3 regions of the Paenibacillus hexagrammi genome follow, and region 1 is predicted to be linked to each of the others. Evidence: riboswitches for the same ligand, from Rfam matches in the RefSeq annotation. Region 1 holds a riboswitch; each other region holds the start of a gene.
The links. Region 1 has a riboswitch for cyclic di-GMP ahead of L0M14_RS17790 (hypothetical protein). Riboswitches for the same ligand answer to the same signal wherever they lie in the genome.
Positions count from the first base shown of each region.

Region 1 (5,661 bases):
CAGGCCCGCGACGAGGCCTACGACGCGGTTCGCGACGATGTCCCGCTGGACATCGTCGGCAGTGACATCGATAGCGAAGCCATCGATGTAGCGCTTGCCGCCGCGAAAGCGGCCGGTCTGCCAAGGAGCTCCACTTCCGAGTGGAGCCTGTGGCCAAGGCCCGCCCGCGCGGCGACTATGGCTGCGTGATCACCAACCCTCCCTATGGGGGGGAGAGGCTTGGTGATCCGAAGGAAGTCGAGCAGGCGCTGCGCCAGCTCGGCTCGATCACGGGGCAGCTGCCCACGTGGAGCGTGTTTGTGCTCAGTCCGAGCAAACAGCTCGAGCACTACATGAGCCGCCGCGCTGACAAGAAGCGCAAGCTGTTTAACGGCCGAATCGAGTGCAACCTGTTTCAATACCTCGGACCGCTGCCACCAAGAAAACCGCTGGAGCAGTCCTGATAAACAAGAAAATCCCGAAACGACTTGTCCGCTTCAGCAGCACTCTGCTGCGAGCAGGTCATCCTTCGGGATTTTTTTGATTTGGCGATAAGCCACCAGATAAGCGGGATCCAAACGATTAGCGAAAGCAGCACGCTCCATAAGCAGCCTTTGGCGAAGCTAAGCTTAGAACGGTGCTCCAGCTGTTTATCCTCACGATTCAACATGCTCTACCAACTCCAAGGGGAGCCCATCCGGATCGGTAAAGAACGTATAGCGTGCTCCTGTAACAGGATCGATTCGCACCGGCTCTACGCTTACCCCCCCTTACTTTCAAGCTCTCTCACGCTAGCATCCATATCCGCTACAGCGAACGCCAAATGCCGCAGACCCCGGGCCTCGGGCTGGTCCACCCGCTCCGGCGGGTTCGGGAAGGAGAACAGCTCAATTTGCTCCTTCTCTCCAATAAGCAGATCCAGCTTATACGATTGACGCTCCTCCCGGAATGTTTCATGAAGTACCGTCAGACCAAGTACATCCACATAAAAATGCTTCGACCTCGCGTAGTCTGAACAAATGATCGCAGCATGGTGAATACGTTCTAATTTCACACCTGATCCCTCCCGTACTTTGTTGTTCCATCATACATGCACTTGATTCCAGCATGCAACATGATCTTAAACTAACTATACATAGCATGATGCGACTAAAATGCGGAATGGAGCTACCGCCTATCAATAACCTACAGCTAGGCTTTCGAAGAAAAAGCCGCAGCAGGCGGCTTCATCCTGGTGCGGCTCACATCACGTATTATCCGTCTTTTCTCATTGTTGCAATTAGCTGCTCAAGAACGACATTAGCCTGCTCATAAGGCACCTGGCAAGTACCGGCTGCATGATGACCGCCTCCGCCATTGCTCAGCATTAGCTTACCCACGTTGGTCTGTGACGTGCGATTCACAATGCTGTGGCCGCACGCGAATACACAGTTTTGCTTATTGCGTCCATCCACAATCCAAATGGATATATTTTGTTCAGGGTATAGCGCGTATACCATAAATCGATTCCCCGGGTAGATCGTCTCTACGTCCCGAAGATCCGTAATGATAACGTTCCCTTCCGTACGCGTATACTTGCCCAGCATTTCCCGATATAAAGCATCCAATTCAAAATAACGGTCAACCCGTTCCTTCACATCCGGAAGCTCCATAATTTCTTCTACCGTTTTGGTTGCGCAGTGCTCGACCAGATCTTCCATCAATTGATAGTTGCTGATCCGATAATCTCGGTATCGACCCAATCCCGTTCTGGCATCCATGATGAACGAAAGAAGATCCCATCCTTTGGGATTCAGGATATCTTCTTTACTGAACTGGGCTGAATCCGCCTTATCTACGCCTTCCATAATATTATCGATATCACCGAATGTGTCTTTGCCGCCGTAATAATCGTATACTACTCTGGCTGCGCTTGGAGCGATCCGAGTCTCGCCTTTAAACTCGACCTTCTCCCCCATTCTTTCCAGCTCACTGGAATGATGGTCAAACCATAGACCGCATCCTGCTACATAAGGAACATTGGCTAGAATATCATTCTCCGTCACTTCAATCAAACCGTCCTGCATATCCTTGGGGTGAACAAACTTCATCTCATCCACCATATTTAATTTCTTGAAGAGCATCGCACAAACAAGGCCATCAAAATCGGAACGTGTAATTAATCGCATGCTAATGTATTCCTCCCAATAGTCCTAAAGCACTACTAACTGTCCTCCTCATAATTATACCGTTCTTGTCGATCAGTGACAACGCTTTTGTCGAACTTGATCGACAAAAAAAGAACGATTCAACCCTAATTAGGCTGAATCGTTCTCATCTTAAACGTCAAGCATTGATACAATCTGGATAAAAATGCTTCTACCTGAGACAAAGGCGGAAGCTTGACGGAAAGCTTAACCTCGCCTTTCCAATAAAAAATAAGAATGCTATTATTTCGTCCATGAAACATTTCAATATCCCAACAAGCTTCATTAAGCAGGTACTCTTCGCGGTTTATGACCAGCTTCGTTCCATCTGTGGACGGCACAAGTCTGGCAACATGGTTACCGCACAGTGACGTGACCGCCTCTTCTTCATTTAGCATCCATTCAGGCTGCATGCTGCCAAATCCTCCCTTTAACCCATTCTTTTTCTCTCTAAAATAAGAAAAGCCCACCTGTTATGCCGACTAGAGAGGGCTCATGCTGTCATCATCCTGAACCTCGGCGGCTGGCTGGCAGCTTGTCCATTTACGGTCAAGCAAGCCCCTCTAGCTTTGCGTCGCTGGCTTTCGCCAGGTTTGCCTTTATCGAGCAGTATCGAAAGCTGTCAAACATTGCTTTTACTACTATCAAGGATAAGGTAAGTTTTAGCGAAATCGAATACTCTATTATGCCTATTTTACAACAATAAGATAGGTAAAAGGAACTAATTTTCGAAAATTTCTTGTTTTAACCTATTTTGTGTTGCTTGTAATCGTCGTATTCCTGTCATATAGAATAAGGTACCGCTTAAAGTAAGAATAGACATCGTGAGAAAAAGGACATTCCCACCGAAGGAGGAAAGCAGCAAGCCTCCAATCCATGGACCCGCAAAATGCCCGATATTCGTAAAGGTTTGCGCCCCAAAATACGTGCCCCTCATATTCTCGGGAGCAAGCTTATCTATGAGCACATTCGCAGCGGGATAATTTAAGATTTCACCCATCGTAAAAACAACCATAGAAATGACTAGCGCGGCGGCGGAATGAGAGAAAGCAAATCCGACGTCGCCCAGTGCAAACATCAAGTTTCCTGCAGCAATGGCAACGAATGGTCTGAATCTTTCTGCCCATTTCGTTAATGGAATTTGCATAGAAATCACCGCGATCGCATTCACACTCATCAGCAGTGCAAATATTTTCACTCCGTCGCTAAAGCTCTGTTCCATATATTGGGATAAGGTGACCATAACCTGCGAATAGCCGATCGCGCCGACAATCCCGCCAGTGATGTAGTATCGGAAGGTTATGTCACTTCGAATGATGGACCAGGCTGCGCGAAGGGTAACCGGCGCTTTTTTCTCCCCTTCGATACTCTTTATCCCGAAATAGGACAGCAGCAGCCATAGTGCTATCGCGTATATCAAATAAACGACTCCCGTGAGAAGAAAAGGAAGAGCACCGTCCAGCGTTGCAAAATAAGCGCCCAAGAGGGGACCGACAGCAACGCCCACATTGATAGCCATATATCTCATAGAGAAAACTTTGAATCGCTTAGCCGGTTCGGTGAGATCAGCCATTAATGCTTGCGATACCGGTTCATAGAACGATCGGCATAAGCCGTTTACCATGTTCAGCAGCATAAAGCATACAGGAAGGCTGACGAATGAAAACCCGGTAAAAACAAAAGCCCAGCCGAATAAAGCAGCCAGCATGATAATCCGTCGTCCGAATGCATCCGACAGCGTTCCGCCAATAAAGCCGCCTGCTGTTCCCGCCAGCGCTCCCATCCCGATGACAACACCGATCATGACTTCGCTCATCGAGGTATGCTTGGCTAGATAGATAGCCAGGAAAGGCAAACTCATGGAGGACGCGGCTCTGGCCATTACAGTTCCGAGAATGAGGGTATGAACGATCGGATGATAGGACGTATAAAAATTGCGCAATCTGTTCATCATGCAGCCTGCCTTCACTTTTATTAACCAAAGGTCAATTAATCTCAAAATCTCATTATACACGAAATGCTAGATTACGCACTTTTTTTGTACAAAAAAACTTCCTCCTTTGTGAAAGGAGAAAGTTAACTAGTTGATCAAGTAGGGTCCTTTGCAAACTTCCGTAGATTCTCTCCAAGCGCTGTCGACATTTTTAATTCGATCGAAATTGGCGAGCTTCCGCTATTTCATCCGATACGCATCTCACCACCGCCTAGTCGCCGCCGCAACCGGAGCTGCATCCTGATCCACAGCTGGACGAGCTGCAACTCGAACCCGATGAACAACTTGAACCGCCCGAATCGCTGCTGCAGCCGCTTCCCCCTCCGTCATCTCCTGACCCAGAGGAAGTCTTCACCTCCAGACAAGCTTGTGCAGCCTGAGGAAGAACAACCGCTCGCCTTATAAGAGGGATCTTCCTCTTCCTGTGGCTGCAAAGCTTCCATTTGAGTCAAGTAGTCCCCCTCATCAACTATGGAAAAGAACATCATTGCAGCAGCCATCCCCAGCATACTGCCGGGTAACCCTATGGGATCAGTCAAATCTGTATGGTCATAGGTATCGCTTTCTTCCGAACGTCGTGCCTCTCTGACGGCCTTCCTTACTAGAATCGTAATTGTCTCTAGCAATTCCTGATTATTCTCGGCTTTTTTCATATCAAACAGACTTTCGGCAATCTCCTCCTCGCTAGCTGACAGCAGAAGTCGCGTCCGTTCCTTGTCGAGCGGATATCGAAAGAAACCGTTCCAGCAAGCCGAACTGGCTGGAGTGAATTCAAATAAGTGAGCGTACACCCAATCAAACCAGGCACGCTCACCCGGCATCTGCTTCGGCTCCCGCTCGGGGGCATGATGAATCATCTCTCCGACAAACTGATCGCCGAAGCGTTGGTATTCTCGCGTAAACATCAGCATCGCATGCCAGATGTCGTCAATAGCGCTACTGAACATCGGAGTTCGCTTGAGCAGCGCGTTCATAAGAAAGAAGCGTTTTAATTCAAACCATTTGCATGCGAACTCATCGTCGCTCATCTGCGGATGCTCAGTTTGCACTCGATATTGAATACGCTCCACAAAGTCGGCAGGAAGCGAACCTTCGAGCTTGCTGACTGTCATGTGCAGCGGAATATCCGCTAAGAGTCCTAGCTGTTCAGGCAGCTGATCTGCCTGAACCTTTATTTTTGTAGAAGAAAAACCGGCAAGCTTCTCCCCACGCTTGACTGCAGCTTTTGAAGAACCGCGCCATTTACGGAACAGGAACTGAAACAAGTGGAGCCCCTCCTTTTTTTTACCAATATAACACATCTATGTTATGGGAAGTATAACGTTTTTAAATTGGCAAAATGTTACGATTCCAACTTATAATAGGTGGATAAACGGTTATTACGAGAGGTGGAAGAGAATGAAAATTGCTATAGCTGGCGGTACCGGATTTATTGGAAGCCGTCTGATCAGCCACTTGCAGAACGACGGTCATGAGGTATTTGTTATTTCTCGCCGTCCTTCA
Region 1 is NZ_CP090978.1:3,892,273-3,897,933, forward strand. Features, by position in the region: partial or broken gene L0M14_RS17770 (THUMP domain-containing class I SAM-dependent RNA methyltransferase) at 1-443, shown strand, start outside; gene L0M14_RS17775 (hypothetical protein) at 395-649, opposite strand; partial or broken gene gloA2 (SMU1112c/YaeR family gloxylase I-like metalloprotein) at 636-1,033, opposite strand; gene L0M14_RS17785 (exopolyphosphatase) at 1,233-2,147, opposite strand; gene L0M14_RS17790 (hypothetical protein) at 2,273-2,578, opposite strand; cyclic di-GMP riboswitch class I at 2,681-2,773, opposite strand; gene L0M14_RS17795 (MDR family MFS transporter) at 2,887-4,116, opposite strand; gene L0M14_RS31130 (hypothetical protein) at 4,360-4,488, opposite strand; gene L0M14_RS17800 (glycine-rich domain-containing protein) at 4,485-5,423, opposite strand; gene L0M14_RS17805 (TIGR01777 family oxidoreductase) at 5,557-5,661, shown strand, end outside.

Region 2 (5,661 bases), 3.2 Mb from region 1:
TGTTGAAATTCATCTCAACACGGTGCTCCTGCTTGGATATAAGCAGCAGAATGTCACTTTGCCGCAGCTTCCAGCTGTTATACACATCGGTTGCGTAAGCAGCGGAGTCAGCACCTTCCAAGCTGTCAATCGTAAGCACATAGAAGGTGTGCGGGTTTCCCTGGTCGGCTTTCTCAATGGCTGCGATTTCATCCTGGGTAAACATGCCTGCCAAATCCTGCACCAATCCCTGTTTGTCAATGCTTGGAGCCGCTTCAGCGATTTGTATGCACAACAACCAGCATACAAATAGTAAGACTATCATTCTTTTCATCTACTCAGCCCCATTCTTTTTCCAATTACGTGTTGTTACGCAGGATCCCTCGATGCGTTTCGCATCTATCATACAGCCTTCAAAAGCCTGAAGCCTTAAGATCCAATTTCATATAAATTAATAAGAAGCCAATCCGGCGTAAAATCTCGGGACAGCAGCCAAACCTCGGTAAAGTGCCCCCTTGGCAGCTGAAGCCTCTCCTTTCTTCGCAGCACATCGGACATGCCGTACACCAGGGATAAGTTGCGGATTAGTAACGCACAAGGATAGTCATGCGAATAATCGACATACTTCTTCTCCTTGCTCACGACCCGTTCATTGATCACATCAATAAACTGATTCAGTACCTCTGCTTTGGGCAGCGCTAGCTCCGAACGCGACATCAGAAGACGAGCCTCCTCCGTGTCGTAGAACAAATGCGTAACCTCAAGCCCTTTCCGGTTCTGGTTCGCATCCTCGAGAATTGCATCGGGCTTCTCCTGCTGCCGGAGCAGACGGGTAGGTATCTTGTGATTGAAATTGTAAAGCTCTACAAAAATATCAATGGCTGATTGTTCAAGCGCCTTTTTATCCGCTTCGTGTCTGTTCATAGGTCTCCCTCATCTACCGGTATAAGCCTACATACATGTATCACCCCTGAATCCGTGAAAATGAATAAATCTTTTAAGGATTCAGGGTACCCCTATGTTACCACAATTTGGTTGTCCGAAAAAACCAAAGAAGCCGTCCATTTCGACAGCTTCCTGCTCTAGTATTATGCTCCCATCCGCTTGGATCCAGATAGAAAATGGATCAAATCCTTCGCTGGAAGAGGACGGCTGATATAATAGCCTTGGATTTCGTCGCAACCAAGTCCTTGCAGCATTTCCCACTGCTCCTGCTCCTCTACGCCTTCAGCCACCACTCTTTTGCCGAGTGAATGGGACATCGCGATAATGGCATGAATGATTGCCTTATCATTCTCAGAACCTAGCATATCTTTGACAAAGGATCTATCAATCTTGATCGAATGCACCGACAATCGCTTAAGAAGTGCTAACGAGGAATATCCGGTGCCAAAATCGTCAATCGAAAGCTTCACTCCCAGATTCATAATCTCCTGACAAATGTTCATGACATGCTCGCTGTCATACATCGCCGTATTCTCTGTGATTTCCAAGCATAGCAGATGAGGCTCAATTCCTGTTCTCTCCAAGGTTTCCGCTAGCCTGCCAGAGAAGTGGACATCCAGGAACTGTTTGGCCGACAGGTTGATCGACATCGAAATCGGCGCCATGCCGGACTGAAGCCAGTGCTGAAGCTGTTGACATGCTGTATCCAGCACCCAATATCCAATCTCCACGATAATACCGGATTCTTCTGCAAGCGGAATAAATTCATTCGGCGGTACGAAGCCTACGTCGGGCCGGTTCCATCGGATCAAAGCTTCTACTCCGATCACAGTACCGGATCGAACGTCGATTTGCGGTTGATAATGAAGGACGAATTCCCCTTCCTCGAGCCCTTTGCGAACTCCCAGATTCATCAGATGACGATCCTGCTCCTCATGATGCAGAGAAGCTTCGTACAAAGCAAACTGATTTCGTCCCAACTTCTTGGCCTGATACATCGCAATATCCGCAAATTGAAGCAGCTCATCCGGACTTTCGCCATGCTCGGGAAAACAGCAGATTCCCATGCTGGAGGTCATGTAAAACGATTGCTCTTCATAGCTAAACGGAATTTTGAAGCCCATCAAAATTTGCCGGGCCAGCTCCGCAATTTGCTCCCGATCTACAAGTCCGGGCACAATCAAAGCGAATTCATCTCCGCCCAGTCGGGCTACCGTGACATCCCTCGGTGTCAGAGCAAGCAGCTGTTCCGCCACCTTCTTTAATATAAAATCACCAACAACATGCCCTTGAGTATCATTGATTTGCTTAAATTCGTCCAGATCGAGCAGCATGACAGCAAAAGGAGTGCGCTTACATCCTGTCAGATGGCGCACGAGCTGGCGATGAAAGTATTCTCGGTTCACAAGCCCCGTCAATTTATCATGATAAGAGATATACATGACCTGCTCCTCCGCCTCTTTGGCTGAGGTCACATCCAGTAACACCACATACTGCAAAACTTCATCCTGTGATTCAATAAACTGGCTCTCCGCTTTTACATATTTTTTTACGCCTGAGCGGGTCAGTATCATGAAGTCCCCACGAATGACAGCTCCTTTTTCCAGTGGATGGTCATAAGAGCGCGCCTGTTCCAAGGAATACGGAAACATAAATTCTTCAATCTGCTGAGACAGAAGCTCATTAGGAGCCATCTGCAGCAGGTTTGCACCCTGCGGGTTGATATCTTTGATGAATCCGTCCGCATCAATCGTGATCATCGACAACGGCGACAACTCATATAGCGCTTTATATTTCCGCTCGATGGAAGGCAACAAATCATATTTGACCATGGCTTTTCTTAAAAAGTAAGTGAAAATCAATATGGCATAGCTTCCAAACTCCGGAACATTGACCGAATCCGGCAAAAAGGATGGCCTTTTGTTCAGGGTGAACGGAATTGCCCATGCACTGGCATATAGCACGCCTAGAAGCAGAGTTCGCATTTGTTTTCTTTTTACATTCAAATCGAACTTCTTCACATGTCTAAAACCGCTAGCAACGAATACCGTACATACAACAATCGTGTAGAAACCGCTGCCTAAAGTCATGATGTTTAACACGAGGCTAGGGTGCTGATAGCGCCATAGGCCGCTTTCGGTAAAGGTAACGGAAATCCAATCAACCGGAATAAACAGCAGCACCGCCGGGACCATAGGAGCATAGCAAAGAGCGGTATACAGGCTCTTGGACATCGTTAGATAGCGGCCTGATATCCCCTTACAAAAGTGAAGCGCCAGACACATTAATACATATGAAGACAAATAATATACCTTCAGCACCAGATGTACGGCGTACGATATCGGGACCATGCTGAATAAAAAGTTTGAGATAAAAAATAGCAGGGTGGTAAAGAAAAATAGCGCGGCTACACGGTTTAGTTCATTACCGGGGTCCCGCCTGTAGACCTCAAGTGTCATGTAAAATAACAAGAATATCGGAATTACATAGAGTAGTATGGACACTAAGTAAGCGGTCATGCTGCTGCACCTCATTATCTTGTTATTCCATCCTAGACAAAAAAAGAAACCTTGCTTTAAGGTTCCTTTAATTGGCCTAAAGCGGGAACTGGCTGGCATACGGGAATGAGCCCGTGTAGCCCCTATAGCTTTGCGTCCTTGACTTTCATCAAGTTTGCCTTTATCTCTTTAAGAATTGTATATGTTTTCACAAAAACGTTAGGTCTTATTTCCTAGTTATTTTATATCATAATCCTCCAAAATCCGTCAATAAGATCCTGAATTAGGCAAGGTCCGATACAACCGTTTGTTTGGCCGATTGTGCTTGTGCAGCAGGATCTACATATCGTAATGGTCCGGCAATAAAAGCTGCGAGGAGACCTACTGCTCCGAACACCATCGGCAGGATAAAGCCATGATTGATAGCGGTACCGAGAGAATCGCGGATGAAATTCAGCATTTCTGCAGGAATCGCATGATTTGCCCGAATCAGCTGCTCCGGATTGGCTATCTCGGCTATTTTCTCCACGGGGATATGGTGCGACTCAGCACCCGCTTGAATCAAGCTTTGATAATCATTATTCACTATCGTAGCCATGATAGAGGCTCCCAGCACACCTCCAATATTGCGCCAGAATCCGACAATCGAGGAGCTGACTCCGATATATTTGCGTTCTACACTCATCGCCACCGCATTTTGGGCTACGCTCATCAGCGGCCCCACGGCTCCAACCCCCAGGATCACCATCAGCACAATCATGTACCACTTGGAAGCATCGTGACTGACTATGCTTAGCAAATAACTGACAACAATTCCTGCTGCCATACTAAAGGCAATAACAGCTCGGAAGCTAAAAAATCTCTGGAAAAATCCGAACAAAACCGCGCCTACCATTAAGGAAAACATCATTGGCGTCAGGAGTCCATTCGAATTAGCCTGCCCAAGCACAGCAGTAGAAAAGATCGGCAAGTAGGCAATTGCGGAGAACATGATAGCACCTTGGCAAAGACAAGCTAACACAATCGCGACTACCATACGATTTTTGAACAAAGGAAGCGGCAGCACCGGCTCTTGGGCTTTGCGTTCCACCTGCACGAACAAATAGCCTACCACCACAGCCGCTCCCATCATGGCTATGATCGGCCAGGAGCCCCAAGCAAACTTCTTGCCTCCCCACTCCAGCGCCAGCATGAAGGAAACCGTAGAGACGATGAGCAGCAGTGTCCCCAAATAGTCGATCTTCGGGCGATGCTCCGAACGAGATTCTTGCAGCGTCAGCAATAAAGTTATAAACGACAGAATACCGAGCGGCAAATTTACGTAAAAGCACCATCGCCAACCCCAATGCTCCGCCAAAAACGTTCCGATCTGCGGTCCGGCAACAGAAGATAGGCCGAAGATTGCTGCAAACACACCAGACAGCTTGGCTGCCTGTTTGGGATCGGAGAAGATCGTATAAATAATGGTGAAGCTGATCGGCAGCAGCGCGCCCGAACCTACCCCTTGAATCGCACGGAACACGATTAATTGAGTCATATCCTGAGCCATCCCGCAGAGAGCGGACCCAAGAAGAAAGACGGTAATACCAATCAAATAGAACAGCTTCCTCCCGAACATATCCGACAGCTTACCGAATACGAGCATGGTGCTCGTCGCTGCCAGCATATAAGCCGTAAAGACCCAGCTTATTCTGTCAAACCCGTTAATATCGCTAATAATGTGGCTAATTGCCGCCGATGTGATCGTATTATCTAATGAAGACATCAGCAGACCAAGCGCCATAGCCAGGACAATAAACCCTGCCCGTTTGTTATTCATAAATGTGAAACCTCCTTATTGTTTATTGGTTATCGGCTTCCTTTGCAAGAACCCGTTTGTATCCCTCCTGCAGACTGAGCAATGTAGCCTCCACCTGCGCAAGACCGATTCGAATGCAGATTTCCTGAGTAACGGACATCCCCGGTTTATAGCGCTTATAATCCTCTCTCAGCTTGTGCAGCTCCGCTTCTTGCTCCTGGATGCCGAGCTCAAGCCACTCCTTAATCTGATCAGCTTCTGTATACTCTCCGAAGAACATTCGCATCATAAAGTCCGATTTCAATTCATTCGGTGTAATCGGACTTGCGATATAAGCAGCAAATCTTCTCTTGCCTTCCTCCGTAATGGTAAACACATTCTTATTCGGCTTCCCTTCTTGGATAATGCTTTCCTTGCTGATCAGACCTTCCTTTTCCATCT
Region 2 is NZ_CP090978.1:570,301-575,961, reverse strand. Features, by position in the region: gene L0M14_RS02575 (TPM domain-containing protein) at 1-313, opposite strand, end outside; gene L0M14_RS02570 (hypothetical protein) at 409-903, opposite strand; gene L0M14_RS02565 (putative bifunctional diguanylate cyclase/phosphodiesterase) at 1,068-3,443, opposite strand; cyclic di-GMP riboswitch class I at 3,524-3,612, opposite strand; gene L0M14_RS02560 (MFS transporter) at 3,706-5,241, opposite strand; gene L0M14_RS02555 (PadR family transcriptional regulator) at 5,264-5,661, opposite strand, start outside.
Region 2: linked by a shared signal. The riboswitch ahead of L0M14_RS02565 (putative bifunctional diguanylate cyclase/phosphodiesterase) and the one ahead of L0M14_RS17790 (hypothetical protein) in region 1 are both predicted to bind cyclic di-GMP.

Region 3 (5,661 bases), 1.9 Mb from region 1:
AAGTCCACTGGCGAAGTTATGGGCCGCGATACCAACTTTGCAAAAGCGCTGTACAAAGGTCTGATCGGTGCGGGTATGAAAATTCCTCCGGCAGGTTCTGTAGTAGTAACGGTGGCTGACAAGGATAAGGAAGAAGCGATTGAGATTCTGAAAGGCTTCTACCGTCTTGGTTACAAATTGATCGCAACAGGTGGAACGGCGAAGGCGATTCACGAAGCCGGACTTCCGGTAACTACCGTGAACAAGCTGAGCGAAGGCTCACCTAACATTCTTGATCTGATTCGCAGCGGCGAAGCGCAGTTTGTCGTGAATACACTCACCAAAGGCAAAACGCCGGAACGTGACGGCTTCCGTATCCGCCGTGAAGCGGTAGAGAATGGCGTCGTTTGTATGACTTCTCTGGATACAGTTCGCGCGCTAGTCAATATGCTCGAGTCCATCAACTTCTCATCCCGCGCAATGCCTGTGTATGCGTAAGGGAGCGTGAAATAGGATGAGTACACTGACGCGAACCGACGTTGCCGGCCGCATCATGGTCGCGCTAGATTATCCTTCTGCGGAGGGTGCCTCCGAGCTGCTTAAGCAGCTCGAGGGCATCCCTTGCTATATGAAGGTGGGCATGCAGCTGTTTTACGCTGCAGGTCCAGGCTTTGTAGCCGGTCTGAAGGATAGAGGCTATAAGGTATTTCTTGATCTGAAAATGCACGACATCCCCAACACCGTTAAGGGCGGTGCGGAGAGCATTACGCGCCTTGGCGCGGATGTGTTTAACGTTCATGCGGCCGGAGGCAAGCGCATGATGGAAGCTGCGCTCGAGGGCGTGGACAAGGCCCTCGCCCGGGAGCCGGACGCCCGATTGTTATCGGCGTCACGCAGCTGACCAGCACCAGCCAGCAGGTGCTGAATGAAGAGATCGGCCTGCCGGGCTCGGTTGAGCAGGCCGTCATTCAATATGCCCGCCTGGCGCAAGCGGCAGGGCTGCAGGGCGTCGTCGCGTCACCGCTTGAGGTGACGCAGATCAAGGCGGCGTGCGGTGACGGTTTCGTCACCGTGACGCCTGGTATCCGCCCTGCGGGCGCGGATATCGGCGACCAGTCGCGCGTCATGACGCCGGCGGAGGCTTTCGCGCAGGGCACCGACTTTGTGGTGATCGGCCGTCCGATTACCGGCGCTGCCGATCCCCGCGCGGCGATCGAGTCGATCATCGACTCAGTCGTGTAAGTCTACATCAGCCAGTACCTGAAAAAACGAAGGGATGGATACGGAACCCATGAGTCAGCTTACGACGATTGCGAAGCAAATCGCTTCTTCACTTTTAGAAATCGAGGCTGTAGCGCTTAGACCGCATCAGCCTTTCACCTGGACTTCTGGTTTGAAGTCCCCGATCTATTGCGATAACCGGTTGACGATGTCTTATCCGGCGATTCGCGAACTCATTGCCGATGGATTTGCGGCGCTCATTAAGGAGAAGTTCCCAGAAGCAGAAGTCGTTGCCGGTACAGCAACAGCAGGCATTCCTCACGCAGCCTGGGTTGCTCAAAAGCTTGGTCTTCCGATGATCTATATTCGTGATAAAGCGAAAGGTCACGGTAAAGAGAATTTGATTGAAGGCTCCGTAAAGCCCGGACAAAAAGTCATCGTCATTGAGGACTTGATTTCGACTGGAGGCAGCTCGCTGAAGGCAGCAATTGCCGTTAACGAAGCGGGCGCAACAGCGCTCGGAGTCCTAGCGATTTTCTCCTACGAGTTGGATAAAGCCGTTAATGCATTCCAAGAAGCGGGTATGCCGCTTCATACGCTTTCCAACTACACTTCCTTGTTGGAAGTAGCGCTTGAGCAAGGCAAAATTAAGTCCGAAGACATGGAGCTTTTGCGTTCCTGGAGAGCGAATCCTGCTGCTTTCGGCGTATAATTCGGTCGAATTCTGTAGGAAATTGACGTGTATGGATTGACGGATCAGGGCGAAGTACCTATACTTAATGTATGTATTGGCAATGCCTTACATCTGCGAAATGGCAAATGGTGTGAAAGCACCAGACGCAAAGCTAAAGGGGCTAATCGGCTTGAGGTCGAACGCCAGCCAGCTGCCGAACGATGAGAGGAGGATTCTTCATGAGTGTAAATGCCATGCTATCCGCAATCGGAAGCGGGGACGCTGTTAAGCAAGCAGTAGGAATTAAGCTGCTGAGCAAGACAAACGATGCGCAAACGGCGCAAGCGAACGTGATGCTGCAGGATTTTGCTAAGTCACAACAGAAAATTTCAGCTGCTGCATCTGCGACACCGCATTTAGGACAAAATATTGATGTAAGAGCATAAATCTTGAGTTACTAAGGAAAGTACGGTGTGAAAATCCGTGCTTTCCTTTTTTATTTGTCTTAGGTCTAGCTGTAAAATTGAAATAAGCTCAGGTTTTCACATTTGTAACTGGTTACCATGGAAGCTGATCTCTTTTGTGGAAGAAGCCGCCTGTGGGCCCATCTGGGGGAAGCGTAGCTAGCCAAACTGCACTTTCTGCACCCTCGCTGATCTCCATCGGAGCGCTAGAGCCGCCCATATCCGTTTTTACCCAACCCGGATGACAGGCATTGACCTTAATCATGGTGTCGCGTAGAGAGATAGATAACTGTACGGTCCAGGCATTCATCGCGGCTTTAGATGTTGTGTAAGCAGGAGCAGATCTTTCACCGTACATGGGATTGGACAGCAATGTTCCGAGTGATCCTAGAATACTGGATTGATTCACAATTCTGCCTGCGGGGCTTGCTTTAATCCAAGGGAGCAGAGCCTCCGTTAGCGCTTGAGGGCCGAAAAGATTCACTTCAAAGCTGGCTCGAATCGCATCGAGATAGTTTTCAAGATGATCTGTATATACACCTGCATTATTGACAAGAACATCAAGCTTTCCATATTCAGCTTCTATTCTTTTCGCAACTGCTTCGATATGCACACTATTGGTCACATCCAGTTCAACACCGTGCGCTTCTATGTTCTCCTCTTGCAGCAAAAGAGCTGCTGTCTCCGACTTGTTCTTATTTCGAGCTCCGAGAAGTACGATAAAGCCCAATCGGCCCAACTGCCGTCCAATCTCAAGCCCTATTCCTTTGTAGGCTCCAGTAATTAAAGCAACTTGCTTTGTCATGTAAGTACCTCACAATCATATAATGTACCGATCAGTACAAAACTACGAAAAAAATTAATCGAGCATTTTGATGATTTGATGTATGGCCTGTTCAACGACTGAATGGTCTGGGCACGATTTCATCGTGACTGCTAGGCCCACGGCCGCGATAACAATGGCGCCTGCTATGGAAGAGGCATCTAAATTTTGTGAGAATTCTCCTGTATGTATGCCATTCTCCACAACTGACTGAATCAATGCAGTCAGCTGTTGCTGGTACTCTCTTGTGAACTGGGTAAATGGTTGATGATGTGGGGCTAATTCAACAATTGTGTTCACACACATGCAGCCCAGCTCAGGCTTACGCCCATCGCCGCTGTCAGCAATCCCCTGTAGATAGAGAAGGATGGCGGATCTAGCTGAGGGAGCGTTTTGAAGTTTTTGACGAATGAAGATGAGACTGCGCTCGGCATAAAGCGTTAAAGCAGCTTGAAACAACGATTCTTTTCCGCCGAACGTGGCGTATAGGCTCGGACGTTGAATACCCATGGCACGCGTTAAATCGGTGAGGGACGTAGCTTCATAGCCTTTCTCCCAAAAAACCATCATGGCGGCAGTCAATGCTGTATGTTCATCAAATTCCCGTGGTCTTACCATAATCTAATTCCTTTCTGTACTGATCGGTATAAAATGAGTGTACGCGATACGATTATCCGTGTCAAGGTATTAAATAACGTTCGAATGTTACTTGGAAGCATGTAAATGTTGCAATCGGGATTTGAAGTTAGAACGCTTATTATTAATATTTTTGATGACCTCTATTATTATTTATAGCTAACTGTGATGATAGCTTCCATGCTACAGTGTAACTACAACATAATGAAAGCTCGGACGCTCACGCCCGAAGGATGATAGATGGAGGAATGCAGGATGCTGACGGAAAATGATCTTAAAGGCTTATATGTACCGGTTATTACACCATTTGACGAGGAATATGAACTAGACGTTGCTTCATTCTATAATTTGACCTATCACTTGTTTGAAGATGAAATCAATGGCCTAGTTGTGGGTGGTACAACGGGCGAGTCGCCAGGTTTGTCTAGTGATGAGATGGCGCTTATGTTCACGACGGCGCAAACGGCCAGGCAGGCTGCAGCGGTTGATGTTCCGATTATTGTTGGAACGGGGACGAACGATACGATGGCTACCGTCAAAAAGACGGAGCATGCTGCTGAGCTTGGCGCAGATGCTGCTCTTGTGGTGGTTCCCTACTACAACCGCCCTAGCCAAAAAGGAATTATTGAGCATTTCCGCCGTGTTGCGGAGGTAGGTCTACCGGTCATTCTATATGAAATTCCACATCGAACAGGCGTGACACTTGAGCTGGATACGGTTAGATCGATCCTGGATTTGGATGGTGTCATTGGCATGAAAGATAGTACTCCTTCTATTCATCTGGTTTCCGAGTTATCCCGCTTGGGATCTAAACCGGTTCTTTGCGGAGATGATGCGCTGTTATTTGCAGCACTATGCTGCGGAGCGAAAGGTGCCATGAGTGCTACGGCGAATATGGAGACAGAACGTTTTGTAGATTTGCTCAAGGATTTCGAAGAGGGTCGCATTACTGAGAGCAAACAGCAATTCGAACAGCTATCGCCTCTGATTCGATTGCTGTTTGCAGAGCCGAATCCTGCGCCGCTAAAATGGATGCTCGCTCAGAGGGGACTCATCGAATCGGATACGCTTCGTCTGCCTATGGTGCCTGTAGGGGACAGCTTGAGAGAGCATTTAGCAAAGTACGTGTAATCTTGTAGGGCTACTCTATAAAAAACGCTTATTGGTGGCCAAAGGTAAAAGGCCTCAATAAGCGTTTTTCTATACGAATGTTAAATTTCCCTGTTCGTCACGAAGCTGCCATTTGGATTCAAAGTTACGAACAGCTTTCATAGACATCTTCTTGCACGGTAGTTCTTACCCTACTCCAGCACCCGCTTGCCGACAATGATGAGATCCCGCTCGATGCCATCCAACTCGGCGATTCTTGGCAGCTGGGCCCAATTATCGAAGCCGAAGCTTTTGAACAGCTTCAAGCTAGGGTCATTGTGGCCGAATATAAAGCCGAGCAGCGTCTTTATGTTCAGTTTCGGACAAGCGTCGATAGCCTGCTGCAGCAAAAAACGTCCGATTCCTTGCCCGCGGCAGGCCTCGTCGAGATAAATGCTAACCTCGGCGGTTGCCTGATAAGCAGGTCTTCCGTAAAACGATTGAAAACATAACCAACCGCAAATCTTTCCACTCTGTTCCAGTACCCAGAGAGGACGGAAGTCAGGTGAATGCTCGTGGAACCATCGTTCTCTGCTTGAGACGGGAACAGGCTCTGTGTCCGCAGTAACCATTCGGCCTGCAACCGTTGAATTGTAGATACGAACGATTTCCGCTAAATCTTCAAGATTTGCATCCCGGATCGTTAACTTGTTGATATCTATGTTAGTCATGTTGTTCCAGTTCCCCTTATTTATTCATTAGACTGGGCGATCTTT
Region 3 is NZ_CP090978.1:1,991,337-1,996,997, forward strand. Features, by position in the region: gene carB (carbamoyl-phosphate synthase large subunit) at 1-477, shown strand, start outside; partial or broken gene pyrF (orotidine-5'-phosphate decarboxylase) at 494-1,221, shown strand; gene pyrE (orotate phosphoribosyltransferase) at 1,271-1,912, shown strand; cyclic di-GMP riboswitch class I at 2,005-2,092, shown strand; gene L0M14_RS08575 (putative motility protein) at 2,113-2,319, shown strand; gene L0M14_RS08580 (SDR family oxidoreductase) at 2,432-3,142, opposite strand; gene L0M14_RS08585 (TetR/AcrR family transcriptional regulator) at 3,197-3,778, opposite strand; gene dapA (4-hydroxy-tetrahydrodipicolinate synthase) at 4,052-4,927, shown strand; gene L0M14_RS08595 (GNAT family N-acetyltransferase) at 5,098-5,616, opposite strand; gene L0M14_RS08600 (dipeptidase) at 5,637-5,661, opposite strand, start outside.
Region 3: linked by a shared signal. The riboswitch ahead of L0M14_RS08575 (putative motility protein) and the one ahead of L0M14_RS17790 (hypothetical protein) in region 1 are both predicted to bind cyclic di-GMP.